DNA from 2 places in the Paenibacillus sp. FSL R5-0744 genome. Region 2 is predicted to be linked to the other one. Evidence: riboswitches for the same ligand, from Rfam matches in the RefSeq annotation. Region 2 holds a riboswitch; the other holds the start of a gene.

Region 1 (6,153 bases), 2.3 Mb from region 2:
GTTAATAAAAGTGCCCATCCCGTCACCAATCAAAGCAGGATTTCCGCCTGAAATCGTAACACAGTCGAAATTATCTCCAGCTATAGCTAAAAGTTCATTCATAATTTCATCCGAGGTCATCATTCGAACCTTATCCTTAGCAGTACCATCCCAAGTAAAAGCAGAGTCACACCAGCCACAGCGATAATCGCAGCCATAGGTGCGGACAAACATCGTCTTCACTCCAATTACCGCACCTTCGCCTTGAATAGTCGGACCGAACATTTCAATTACAGGAATCTTACTCACAGTCACAGCCTCCATATAAACGGTAGGATGGCCCTTCATCCGGAACATCTTCAGCCAGCACCTCTGCCCAGGAGGTTGGAGTCTCCCATAGCTTTACCGAGTACAAAGGCAACCCTGCTTGCTTAAGCTTGTAGGCAATATATGAAGACATATTCTCCACTGTGGTGCGGAATGACAACAAGGCTACTTTGGAGCCCGTATTCGTTAACGTCTCTAACACAGGTTCATTTCCCATAGCAAGAAAAGCGTGATCTAAACGATCTACAAGGCTTTGTTGTACAGTCGCCTTGATATCGCTGAAGTCAATAACAAACCCTTCGTCTGAATGGCCTTCCGTAGCCTCTGGTTTGCCCTTAAGCACTACTTCGAGCTTATAAGTATGTCCGTGCAGATTGCTGCATTTCCCTTTGTGACCAATTAGTTGATGCGCCGCATCAAACGTAAATATTTTGCAGACTGAAACCTCGTTAAGCATTAAGAACCGGCCTCCATTCTCTCCGCCTCATATTGCTCAAGACCACGCTGACGCAACAGACAGGCTGGACAAGTACCGCAGCCACTGCCAATAATACCGTTGTAACAGGTCAATGTGTGTTCGCGAACATAATCAAAATAACCAAGTTCATCTGCCATCTTCCACGTTTCCTTTTTATCCAGCCACATCAATGGAGTGTGTATCGCAAACTCATAGTCCATAGATAAATTCAGCGTAACATTCAATGATTTCACAAATACATCACGGCAGTCCGGATACCCGCTAAAGTCCGTTTGGCAGACACCAGTGACGATATGGGAGTATCCCAATTGTTTAGCTAATATTGCGGAAAAAGACAAAAATAACAGATTCCGTCCGTCAACAAATGTACTAGGAAGCTCATCACCTTCGCCAGCAACGATATCAATATCCTGGCGGGTTAGTGCATTTGGAGCCAGCTGATTAAGCAGCCCAAGATCAAGGATATGCTGTTTTACATTAAACTTAGCTGCTATTTCTGTAGCAACTTCGATTTCAGCCGCATGACGCTGATTATAATTAAAGGTAACTACCTGCACTTCCTCAAAATGCTTCAATGCCCAAACCAGGCAAGTGGTGCTATCTTGTCCGCCGCTAAATACGACGAGTGCTTTTTTGTTCATCTTAATCTCTCCTTATCAACTAGTTGGGATTAGCGGTTATCCACTTTTTCTGGATAGAGGTCGTGATTCATTAAGCGGTGCTCCGCCATCGCCTCATACTTCGTACCCGGTCTTCCATAGTTGCAATAAGGATCAATAGATATGCCTCCACGCGGAGTGAACTTGCCCCATACCTCAATGTATCGTGGGTCCATCAGTGAGATCAGATCATTCATAATAATGTTGACGCAGTCCTCATGAAAGTCACCGTGGTTACGGAAGCTAAACAGATACAGCTTTAATGATTTAGATTCCACCATTTTCTGTTCAGGAATATACGAAATATACAATGTGGCAAAATCCGGCTGACCTGTAACAGGACATAAGCTAGTAAACTCAGGGCAGTTGAATTTAACAAAATAATCACGCCCTGGATGCTTGTTATCAAACACCTCAAGAATAGCTGGATCATAACCAAACTTGTACTGCGTTCCCTGATTACCAAGTAAAGTGACTTCTTGCATTTCCTCTTTCAATCTTCCTTCTGACACGACAAAAAACCCCTCTCTTTTCCTTCGACCTTGGCCGGTAATGGAAAGAAGAACGAGATTTCGAAAACTTTGCTCCACTAAGAAGAAACGGAAGCAACGTCCGGGTTAAGGACTGCATCCGCTTATAAGATTTAATATACTCTTAGTTTTTTATAGAGGGAGTTCGCGAACCTCTCCTGCACAATCCGTGCAGACTTCTTCTTCATGCATATTGCGTCTTGAACTATACCATGGTAATTTGCTTCTGACAAGTTCTACGCTTTGCCCGTCTTCCAAATCCAGAGCGAAAGCACCACAATCCACAAGAGCAAAAGCAGGCTTTCTAGGAGCAATACTCCTTCTCCATTTAGAATACTGTTCAAATTCTGGACGATTTCAATACTTGGCAGAATAACAAAGATCGGATAAGTCCATTCTGGAAGAGCGACGTACACAGAAGCAACTAAGAAAAAAACAACCATAAATGCGGAGCTGATGGCTGAACCATTTTTGGAGGAACTTACCTTTAAACCAATGATAATTCCAACTTGTACAAAGATAATTCCACCCAATAACATATACAATAAGGAAGGGAGTAAATCCATTGTCAAACCTTGATTTAGTACATAAACAATCAGCTGTGATAACAAAGAAAAAACAAGAACAGATCCAGCTTTCGCTGTAATAATCTGGCCTCTGCTTAGCGGAGTAATCAACAGCGCATCATAAGTCTTACTCTCCCGCTCCTCAATTAATCCTGGGCCGGTAATCATGATCCCAACCATCACTTGCGCAAATAATATCCATGTAGAAAGAAGCATGAAGTCCAAACCGCTCTTGTCCACTACAGTGATGATAATTTTAGCCATAAATATAGGCAAAATTATTAGAATTACAGTCGCAGGATTACGCAGTATATCCTTACTTTCATGTTTATACAGCTTCCATATCTGATGACTCAACTTAGCTCACTTCCCGTCAGGGCAGCGAATACATCTGCCAGCGAAGCTTCTTTGCTGTGCATACTTAGAATTTGATTCGTAGACATTAACTGATAGATATGATCTTTAGTAGCTTCTTCTGCAATCGGCCAGGATTTCATAACCACTTTACCATCCTGCTGATATTTAACTTCAATTTCTGGTTTACCATAAATGGTCTTAAGTCTATGCGGTTCATCGAGTGCCACCAAGGCACCAGCGTGCATGATGCCCACTCTATCGCTCAATGCCTCGGCTTCGTGCATATCATGCGTCGTTAAGACGATGGTTGTGCCTTCTTCTTGAATTCTCTTGACGTGATTACGTATGAGTGAAGCTGAATTTGGATCTAACCCACTTGTAGGCTCATCTAAAAACAACACTTGAGGCTTATGTAATAATGCTCTGGCGATTAGAACACGCTGCTTCCAGCCTTTGGATAAGCTGCTTACTTTAGCTTTTTCCTTATCTAACAGCTGGAGGGTTTCCATGACTTCATTTACTCGATTTCCTGCTACCCTATACAGATCAGCGAACAGCTCCAGATTATTTCGAATAGAACTACGCATGTATAGGTTCGGAAGCTCGAAAACAACACCAATTTGAGCATGGATTTCTTTTTTATGACGTGAAATATTCATGCCATTAATTAAAATCTCTCCGCTTGTAGACTGAAGAAGCCCTGTCATCATTCGCATCGTTGTAGTCTTCCCTGCACCATTGGGACCTAGAAATCCAAAGACCTCACCTTTCTCCACCGTGAAAGTAATTCGATCAACTGCACACCTCTCCTGATAATATTTTGAGACATCAGTTAGCTGAATCAATAACACTCCCCCCTTTTTAGAATAGTTAACTTTCTTCTATCCTTATTCTGGTTGTAGAGGATTATCTCTGTTGTTGCTATTCTGTAACATTCGCTATTCCTTAGTACCTTCCTTTGTTCAAATCCGCTCAGATGTGGCGAAAATAAGGATTCAAATCCTAAGAAAAGGGTAACTTAAACATAATAATCTTCGAGGTAAGGGTGGGATCATCTAATGGAACAAAGTATACAGAAACTTATGGACTGGATTAACAGTCATGTGAATGAAACTATTGTAATTGAAAAGAAAGAGCTTCGTGATCTGGATAAAATTCATTTTAATCTAGAGGCTGTTGAGTTTCGGAGTGCGGAGGATGTTATCGATGATTATCTTGGGAGTGCATTAATATTAAAAGGATTTGGCAGCACTTTAAACGCCGATGGTGAGCTAGTATCGCTACCACACTCCACCTATGACTTAGCTATTGACGGGCTTCGGATTGAGGACATAAGTGATCGCAAGGCGGAAATAACTACTGAAAGAGCTAAATATACCCTTTCAGTGGATTAAACCATTTGTAACGACAGCAAAAGAGCCCACAGTAATCTGTGGGCTCTTTCTAATTAATAGTTACTCTTCCCCAATGATCTCCACTTCAGTTTCAAGCTCCACGCCGAATTTATCCTTCACAGTCGCTCTTACATGGTGAATTAGCCCGATGTAATCGCTGGCGGTTGCATTATCTGCATTTACAATAAACCCTGCATGCTTCTTGGATACCTCAGCACCACCGATTCTTGTTCCCTGCAAGCCACTCTCTTGAATTAACTGACCTGCAAACCGACCTGGAGGACGTTTAAAGACACTACCACAGGAAGGATACTCAAGCGGTTGCTTGGATTCACGCAAGTAAGTAAGTTCATCCATTTTCGCCTTGATGGATAATGCATCTCCGGAAGTCATAGCAAATTTCGCCTCAAGCACGATGTATTCACCGCTTGCGAACACGCTTTTTCTGTAACCCCATTGCAGTTCATCCCCTTGCAGAGTCACCAATTGCCCGCTCTTAGTTATAGCCAGCGCACTGTGCAATACATCTTTAACTTCTCCGCCATAAGCACCTGCGTTCATGTAAAGCGCTCCACCAACCGTTCCTGGAATGCCACAGGCGAACTCAAGACCCGTAAGCTCCATATCCAGTGCATATCTGGAAACATCAATAATCTTGGCTCCACACTCCGCATATAAGAGATTGTCACGAATCCCCATTTCGGTTAATCCTGCCGTTTGCAGCACGATCCCACGCACACCGCCATCACGGATAATCACGTTGGAGCCGTTCCCAAGTACCGTAAGGGTGATCCCATTCTGTTCCGCATATGTAACGATCTTTTGAATTTCCTCATAAGTAGCTGGTGCTGCCAAAATATCAGCTTTACCGCCCATTTTAGTATACACGTGATCTTTTAAGTTCTCATGACTCTTCACAATCCCTGTAGTCATTAGCTGCTCTAGGTCATTTTGAATTTTGTCAATATTCATGTTTCATGCTCCTTTAACCATGTATAAATGATGGTCCTTGATCTATTTTTAGTAGTAGTATCATGGATTTGTAGGCAACCACAACTGTAACAACGAACAGGCTCCCTTGTCAATGACGGGAGCCTGTTCGTTGTATGATTTCAATATAATTATACGGCTTTGTAGGCCGCAAGCTCGTAAGGAAGACACAGCGGCACACCTGTACGTGGATCTGGAACAATATCTGCCTCAATTCCAAACACTTCCCGCAATACATCTGGTGTCATAACTTCTGTAGGTGAGCCTTCACTAACCACAGTACCAGACTTAATAGCTACCATATGCTGCGCATAACGAGTAGCATGATTCAAGTCATGCACGACCATGATAATGGTACGGCCTTCTTCCTCATTCAGCTTTTGCAGAAGCTGTAGAACTTCAAGCTGGTGAGCCATATCTAGAAATGTTGTTGGTTCGTCCAGGAATAGAATGTCAGTTTCTTGCGCCAATGCCATAGCGATCCAAGCACGCTGACGTTGTCCTCCAGATAAGCGGTCAATCGGACGGTCATGGAAAGGCTCCATACCTGTAACAGTGATTGCGTTGGAGATAATGCTGCGATCCTCTGCTGTCATTGTGCCAAATCCTTTTTGATGCGGGAAGCGACCATAGCTGACAAGTTCAGAGACCGTTAGTCCGTCTGGAGCCGTTGGGTTTTGCGGTAAGATCGCAAGCTGACGAGCTACCTCTTTCGTTGAAAAGTTATGGATCGATTTGCCGTCCAGCATTACGCTGCCGCTCTTAGGCTTCATGATCCGGGCCATTGTTTTAAGAATTGTAGATTTACCAGAACCGTTAGCGCCCACTAGTGCGGTTATTTTTCCCGTAGGGATAGTTAAGTTCAACCCTTTA
Region 2 (6,153 bases):
ATTCCCACCCGGACCGACCACATTTCCAATAATCACATCATCGATCATATCTACGGGCAGATTCGTCTCTGCCACAATATGCTGAATAAGCGGCGCCAGTAATGCTTCCGGCTCAAATGTACTTAATAAGCCGCCCATCCTGCCAATCGGTGTACGTTTTGCCATAACAATTACTGCTTCTATCATACCATCGCTCTTTTCACATAGTCTTTCATCGCTTGCCGGGCAATTTTGCCACTGCTTGTATAGATAAACTCATCAACTGTCAGCAGTTGCTTCGGCGCTTTGTAACTTGCTAAATACTGGCGACAATAATTCTTTATTTCGTCTATAGATAAATGCTTTGCACCATTCCATTTCACGAGGACTGCCAGCTGTTCTCCCCAATAATCGTCAGGGACGCCAAGCACCATTACTTCTTGTATTTCCGGAAGATGCTCCAGTACTCGCTCTATTTCCTCTGGATAAACGTTCAGCCCACCGGAGATGATTCTATTTTTCAAGCGACCCGCCAGATATAAATAACCAGCTTCATCCTGATAAACATAATCCTCCAACACAAGCCATCCCTCTCGAAAAGCTGCTACGGTCTCCTTCGGCAATTGATGGTAGCCTAGAAATATCATATCACTTCGCACATATAACTGCCCAATCTCCCCCGTGGGGACTTCACGGAACTCTTCATCACGAATGGAAATTTGCACTCCGGGATAGGGCTTGCCTACAGAGTTCGGATTATGCTCTTCCAGAACATCCAAATAACTAATATAACTCGCTTCTGAGGAACCATAGGATTCATAGAGACGCGCTCCAGCGAACACTTCTATACCCCTTTTTTTGGACAACTCCGACCACTTTGCACCTGAGCTAATAATCGCATCAATCTGCGTCTGCCCAGGAACAGCCTGCTGCATCATGGATTCAAGCATTGTCGGTACAACAAACAACACCACACCCGGAATCTGCCTGCACAGCTCTAACACCTGTGTGGCGCTAAATTTTTGCGTAATATGAAAGTTTGCTCCACCATACAGACTCTGCATTACAGCGAACAAGGACAGCGAATGCACAAACGGACCCGGTGCTAAAACATCACTCATAGAGTTCAATTCAAAGGCAGCACTCGATACCTCAAAGCTCTTTAACCACGATAAATGGGTACGCATATATCCTTTGGGGAGCCCCGTTGTGCCTGAAGTAAAGCCGATAAATAATAACTCATTCGTCTCATCCAATTCAGCTTCTGGCTTCAGAGCCTTCAACCACTGATCATAGGAACCTGTTCGTTCATTTGAAAAAGTCAGCGTTGGGATGGCTCGGTCCTTGAAGACCAAATTCTTTGCAGCTTCCGGCTCAGCAAAAATCATTGTCGGCTGGCACTGCTCTATAATAATCCGCAGTTCATTTGCACTCCACTTGGGATCTAAAGGAATGGGAACACAGCCTGCATAAATAGCCCCCAAGAAAACCTCGACAAATTCAATGCGATTCGTAGATAAAATAGCGATTTTGTCATGCTTAAGGCCCATTTGCTGTAGACCATTGGCAATTCTCCGCATCGCTTGCACTAATGTTGCATAGGTATGCGTTGCTTGGTCATGGGTTAAGGCAATGCTGTCGGGCTGTTCTGCTGCATAACGCAGTATAGGAACTACTAGATTCATCCTTCACCACACCTATTCGTAATTTCTGTGACTACCGATTATGTACACTCTCTTCGCTCGGGATACAATTAGAATGGCTACGATAGCTTATTTTAGCTTTATATTAATTTTATGTACATATTTATATGGAACGTTTGATCCCTCTTACGACTGGAAAAATCAAACAGCGCGCATCGATTATGATCGGTACGCGCTGGCTGTATTGTTGTTTATTCCTTCTTATGAGCGGATGATGGTATTCCATCTTCAGCAAAAGTAAAAGTTCGGGCGATATATAAGATAGGTGTGCTTACTGCGGTTAGTAAGAATTTCGCTAGATACGTTGTAAGCAAAATTTCAAACCACACACTCCAGTTATACAACCCAGCAAATGCAATGGTACAGAAGATTAGTGTATCCACAAAGGAGCTAATCATCGTACTGCCGTTGGAACGAATCCACAACTGACTTGAGGTGCTGTAATATTTGCGAATCCAGGAGTACAACCGAACGTCTAGGAACTGACTAATGAAGTAAGCAGTCAGACTACCCAACGCTAGTCGAGGCATCAGACCAAAGATCGTCTCCAAAGAAGACTGAGCAATATCGGTCTCTTGCGGCTTAAATACTAGTACCATCTGCATAATGACTGTCGTCATAAGCAAGGTGAAGAAGCCAAACCAAACCGCTTTACGTGCTTCTGCTCTTCCATACTTCTCATTAAGCAAATCGCTGGTCATATACAAAGTGACATACATCGTATTTCCGAGTGTCATCACGATATCAAATGGCATAGCAATCGTCTTAGCTACCTGAATGTTTGCAATTACAGTAGCGATACCTACCCATGCATACATTCCACTTTTGCCGAACAGGCGGTAACAGAGTAGAAAAAAAGCAAAATTGACAATAACAAATAAAACTCCCCACATCAAATTAAACATATTGCTTAAACTCCTCCTAGTTTTGTTTACGCGGGATGGTTACGAACCGCGGCATACATTAAGTTTTGGAACAAAACATTAATACTCTATCACACTGTCGTCAAACAATCCATAAAAATAAACAATTTATGAAATGGGTATTTATACCCATTTTTATTAACTAAAAATAAAAGTGTCAGTAATAATTCATCTTTTTCAGAAAAATATGCTATATAAACTAAAACTTTCACTATTCATCCAGAGGTTAATTCTATAGAATAGTATCAAACACTTCATTCCCGATCCATTTAGTTGATATATTACATAACTATGGAATATATTGCAGGTTGCCAGTCAATAGCAGTCGGTAGGGATATAAAGAAATGGGGCTTCGCTGCCCATAAAAAGGGGGAGAACAATATGTTTCGTTTCAAGCAGTCGATCAGTCGCAGATTTACGCGTTTATTATTTGTAGTTCTATTACTCACGTCTCTTTTGTTAAGTACCAGCTTCTACTTTATATCCACCAGTATTTTCAACAGCTATGTCATGCCACAAATCAATCAAATTCTAACTGCAGCTGCTCAGGACGTATATAAGAATATAAATACAATGCATGCTCAGCAAGCACTAAAGAAGAACGAACAAGCAGCCACCAATCTTGAATTCTATTTTCAGGATAAGAGAAAGCAGCATGGGGTTGAGACTATTTTTCTACTCAATCTAAAAGGCAAGGAAGCTGAGGTTCTGTCCGTAGATCATGATGCAAAATTAAAGCCGGAGGAAATTGTTAAGGTATCCTCTGCAATGCAGCAAGCTCTTAAAGGAAAGAGTGGACTAAGCGATACATACAAGGATTCGCATGGTGTACATAAGTCAGCTTATATCGGAATTCCCGGAAGTACGATGGTTATCGGAATCAGCAGTGATGTAAGCTTTATTCAAGAAAAAACAGACAGTATTCTGTGGACCAGCGCCGGGATCACTCTGCTAACGCTGATCATAGGCTCAACTGGTGCCTGGTTTATGAGCATGCGGATTACTCGTCCTATCTCAAAGCTTGCAGCTTACAGTGCCCGTCTTGCAGAGGGAGATTTCACAGAGGAATTAACGGTTAAAGGCAGTGATGAGGTAGCTCAACTGTCCAGAAGCTTCCAAGCGATGACCCTGCGCCTAAAAGAAATGATTGGACATGTACTCGTCACCTCAAATACTGTGGTCACCGATTCCAATTCTTTAAGAGAACGTGTAGAGGTCCTAAATGAAATGGCAGACCACTCTAGTACATCTGTTGTAGAAATTGGTAAAGGTAGTACGACCATCGCGAGCAGCGCTCAAGATAATTCAAAAGCTATGGAAGAAATCAATTTCGGCATTCAGCATATTGCTTCAGCAGCCACCGAAGTCACTGAGCAGATCAGTGAAGCTTCCGCTGAAGCGATTGGCGGTAATGAGATTGCCCAAAGCGCCGTTCTGCAAATGCGCCATGTTGAACGTGCCTCCCTGCAGTCACTGGAGCAATTACAAGTTATGAACGAACGTTCAGTAATGATCGGAGAAGTCGTTCATAGTATTACTGAAATTACGAAGCAAATCCAAATGCTGTCGCTCAATGCTTCGATCGAAGCAGCACGTGCAGGAGAACATGGACGCGGCTTTGCCGTTGTTGCCGGAGAGGTACGCAAGCTTTCCGAACAATCCCGTAATGCGAATGAGCAGATTCGTGATTTCCTACTCGGACTTCAGGAAGATATGAATCGCTCCGTTACTGAGATGAACCATGTGAATTCTGAGGTAGCCTCCGGGGTAGGCAAGGTGGCAGAAGCGGGCGATGCCTTCAATCACCTTCTGATTCTGATCCAAAGCATCAATCAGAATATTCAATCCGTATCTGCGGCTACGCAGCAAATCTCAGCAAGTACAGAAGAAGTTAGTGCTTCCGTCGAGGAAACCGCACAAATTACTTCAAGATCCCAAGAAAGTGCGGACACACTATCCGAGAACTCGGAGCGCCAACGTATAGAGCTTGAAGGACATGCAGTAACCGTGCAGCATCTATATGAGCAGGCTAAGAAGCTTCAGGAAGCTGTGCAACAATTTAAGATCTAAAGCTTAGGCTTAAATAAAAACAACCCGTTCACACGAAAGTGTTGAACGGGTTGTTTTGTTAGTGTCTCGGCGCCCAAAGAATGACCGAAACGCCGATCACACAAATAACAGCACCAACCCAGTCATATACATCGGGTGTTTTCTTGTCTACTAGCCAGCCCCATAACACAGCGAGTACGATAAACACCCCGCCGTAGGCTGCGTACACTCTTCCGAAGGACGGAAACTTCTGCAACGTAGGGATGATGCCATAGCCAATCAGAATCACAGAACCTACAAGACCATACCAGAGAGGTCTTGATTCTCTTAGCCATAACCATACTAAGTATCCGCCTCCGATCTCAGCAAGGCCGGCAATTACAAATAGTAGAATGGCAGCAACCATGTCATCCCTCTTTCCTATTGAACTCTAAAAATATCAAATGATTCGCAAAATATGATACAACGTCATCACGGTTAGCAAGTATGTGTACAAGCAAGAATCGGGCCACCAAATAGCTGGAACCACAGGCATCAATAGAGTAAAAAATCAGATTGAGCGAGCTGGCTACTATGCGTCACCCGCAGGAGCTACTCACATGAAATTGTGCTGGAGCAGCACTAATACTAGTAGGAGCACAGCCTCTAGCAGCTCATTCAGCGCGCCATACACATCGCCGGTGAGCCCGCCGAGCCGGCTGCTAATCCGCCGCGCAGCAACGGTGCCGCTGGCCAAGGCCGCAGCCGGCAGCAGTAACGCTGCCGCCAGATGCAGCGGCCACGCGGCTAAGCCAGCGCCGAGCGCCAGAGGCGCACCGGCTGCGGCTAGCGAGAGCAGCGCGGCTATCGCCAGCGCGCGCCGCTCATGCGAGGGAGCGAGGCCGGCGAAGCTCGCGGCCAGCCCCTCGTTCCCGCGGGCAATGGGATAACGCACCATTGCCCGCACCATATACCAGCGGCTCCAGATCGCTGGCAGCAAGAGCAGTGGTAGCTCGTAATAGGCGTAGCCTTCGATTAATGCTGCCACTAAAGAGGCCTTTAACAGCAAGAGCAGCACGCAGGCGAGCACACCCATCGCACCCACACGGCTATCCTTCATAATCTCCAGGATCCGTTCCCTCGGTCGGTAGCTTAGCAGACCATCCGCACTGTCCATCCAACCATCGAGGTGCAGACCTCCGGTGAGTCCTACCCATAGAATGAGGGTAATGACGGCGGCTGGCCAAGCTGGTAAAATCAATCCCGTCAAAGCTGCCCCAGCAGCTACGCAAAGTCCGATAGCTGCACCCACCACGGGATAGAACATTACACTTCGGCGCAGCAGCTCAGGAGAAAATCCAGGGTCACTCTTTACAGGAAACCGGGACAAAAACTGAAAGGCAGCCGCGGCAGCATCCCTGCGCTCCCTCATAAACGATACTCCCTGCTCTTGAGTTCAATTGGAATGCCAGCAGTCACTAAAAAAACCTGCTCGCATTGCCGAGCAAGCAACGCGTTCA

Evidence for each region. Region 2 has a riboswitch for preQ1 ahead of MKY19_RS06215 (queuosine precursor transporter). Riboswitches for the same ligand answer to the same signal wherever they lie in the genome.
Region 1: linked by a shared signal. The riboswitch ahead of queF (preQ(1) synthase) and the one ahead of MKY19_RS06215 (queuosine precursor transporter) in region 2 are both predicted to bind preQ1.

What each region holds. Positions count from the first base shown of each region.
Region 1 is NZ_CP150228.1:3,697,063-3,703,215, forward strand. It holds gene queE (7-carboxy-7-deazaguanine synthase QueE) at 1-288, opposite strand, end outside; gene MKY19_RS16120 (6-carboxytetrahydropterin synthase) at 281-763, opposite strand; gene queC (7-cyano-7-deazaguanine synthase QueC) at 763-1,431, opposite strand; gene queF (preQ(1) synthase) at 1,455-1,928, opposite strand; PreQ1 riboswitch class I at 2,092-2,135, opposite strand; gene MKY19_RS16135 (ABC transporter permease) at 2,210-2,896, opposite strand; gene MKY19_RS16140 (ABC transporter ATP-binding protein) at 2,893-3,741, opposite strand; gene MKY19_RS16145 (hypothetical protein) at 3,955-4,290, shown strand; gene murB (UDP-N-acetylmuramate dehydrogenase) at 4,351-5,262, opposite strand; gene MKY19_RS16155 (ABC transporter ATP-binding protein) at 5,412-6,153, opposite strand, start outside.
Region 2 is NZ_CP150228.1:1,400,396-1,406,548, reverse strand. It holds gene MKY19_RS06225 (thiolase family protein) at 1-186, opposite strand, end outside; gene MKY19_RS06220 (AMP-binding protein) at 183-1,664, opposite strand; gene MKY19_RS06215 (queuosine precursor transporter) at 1,874-2,587, opposite strand; PreQ1 riboswitch class I at 2,598-2,643, opposite strand; gene MKY19_RS06210 (methyl-accepting chemotaxis protein) at 2,987-4,675, shown strand; gene MKY19_RS06205 (YnfA family protein) at 4,734-5,060, opposite strand; gene cobS (adenosylcobinamide-GDP ribazoletransferase) at 5,250-6,065, opposite strand; gene cobU (bifunctional adenosylcobinamide kinase/adenosylcobinamide-phosphate guanylyltransferase) at 6,062-6,153, opposite strand, start outside.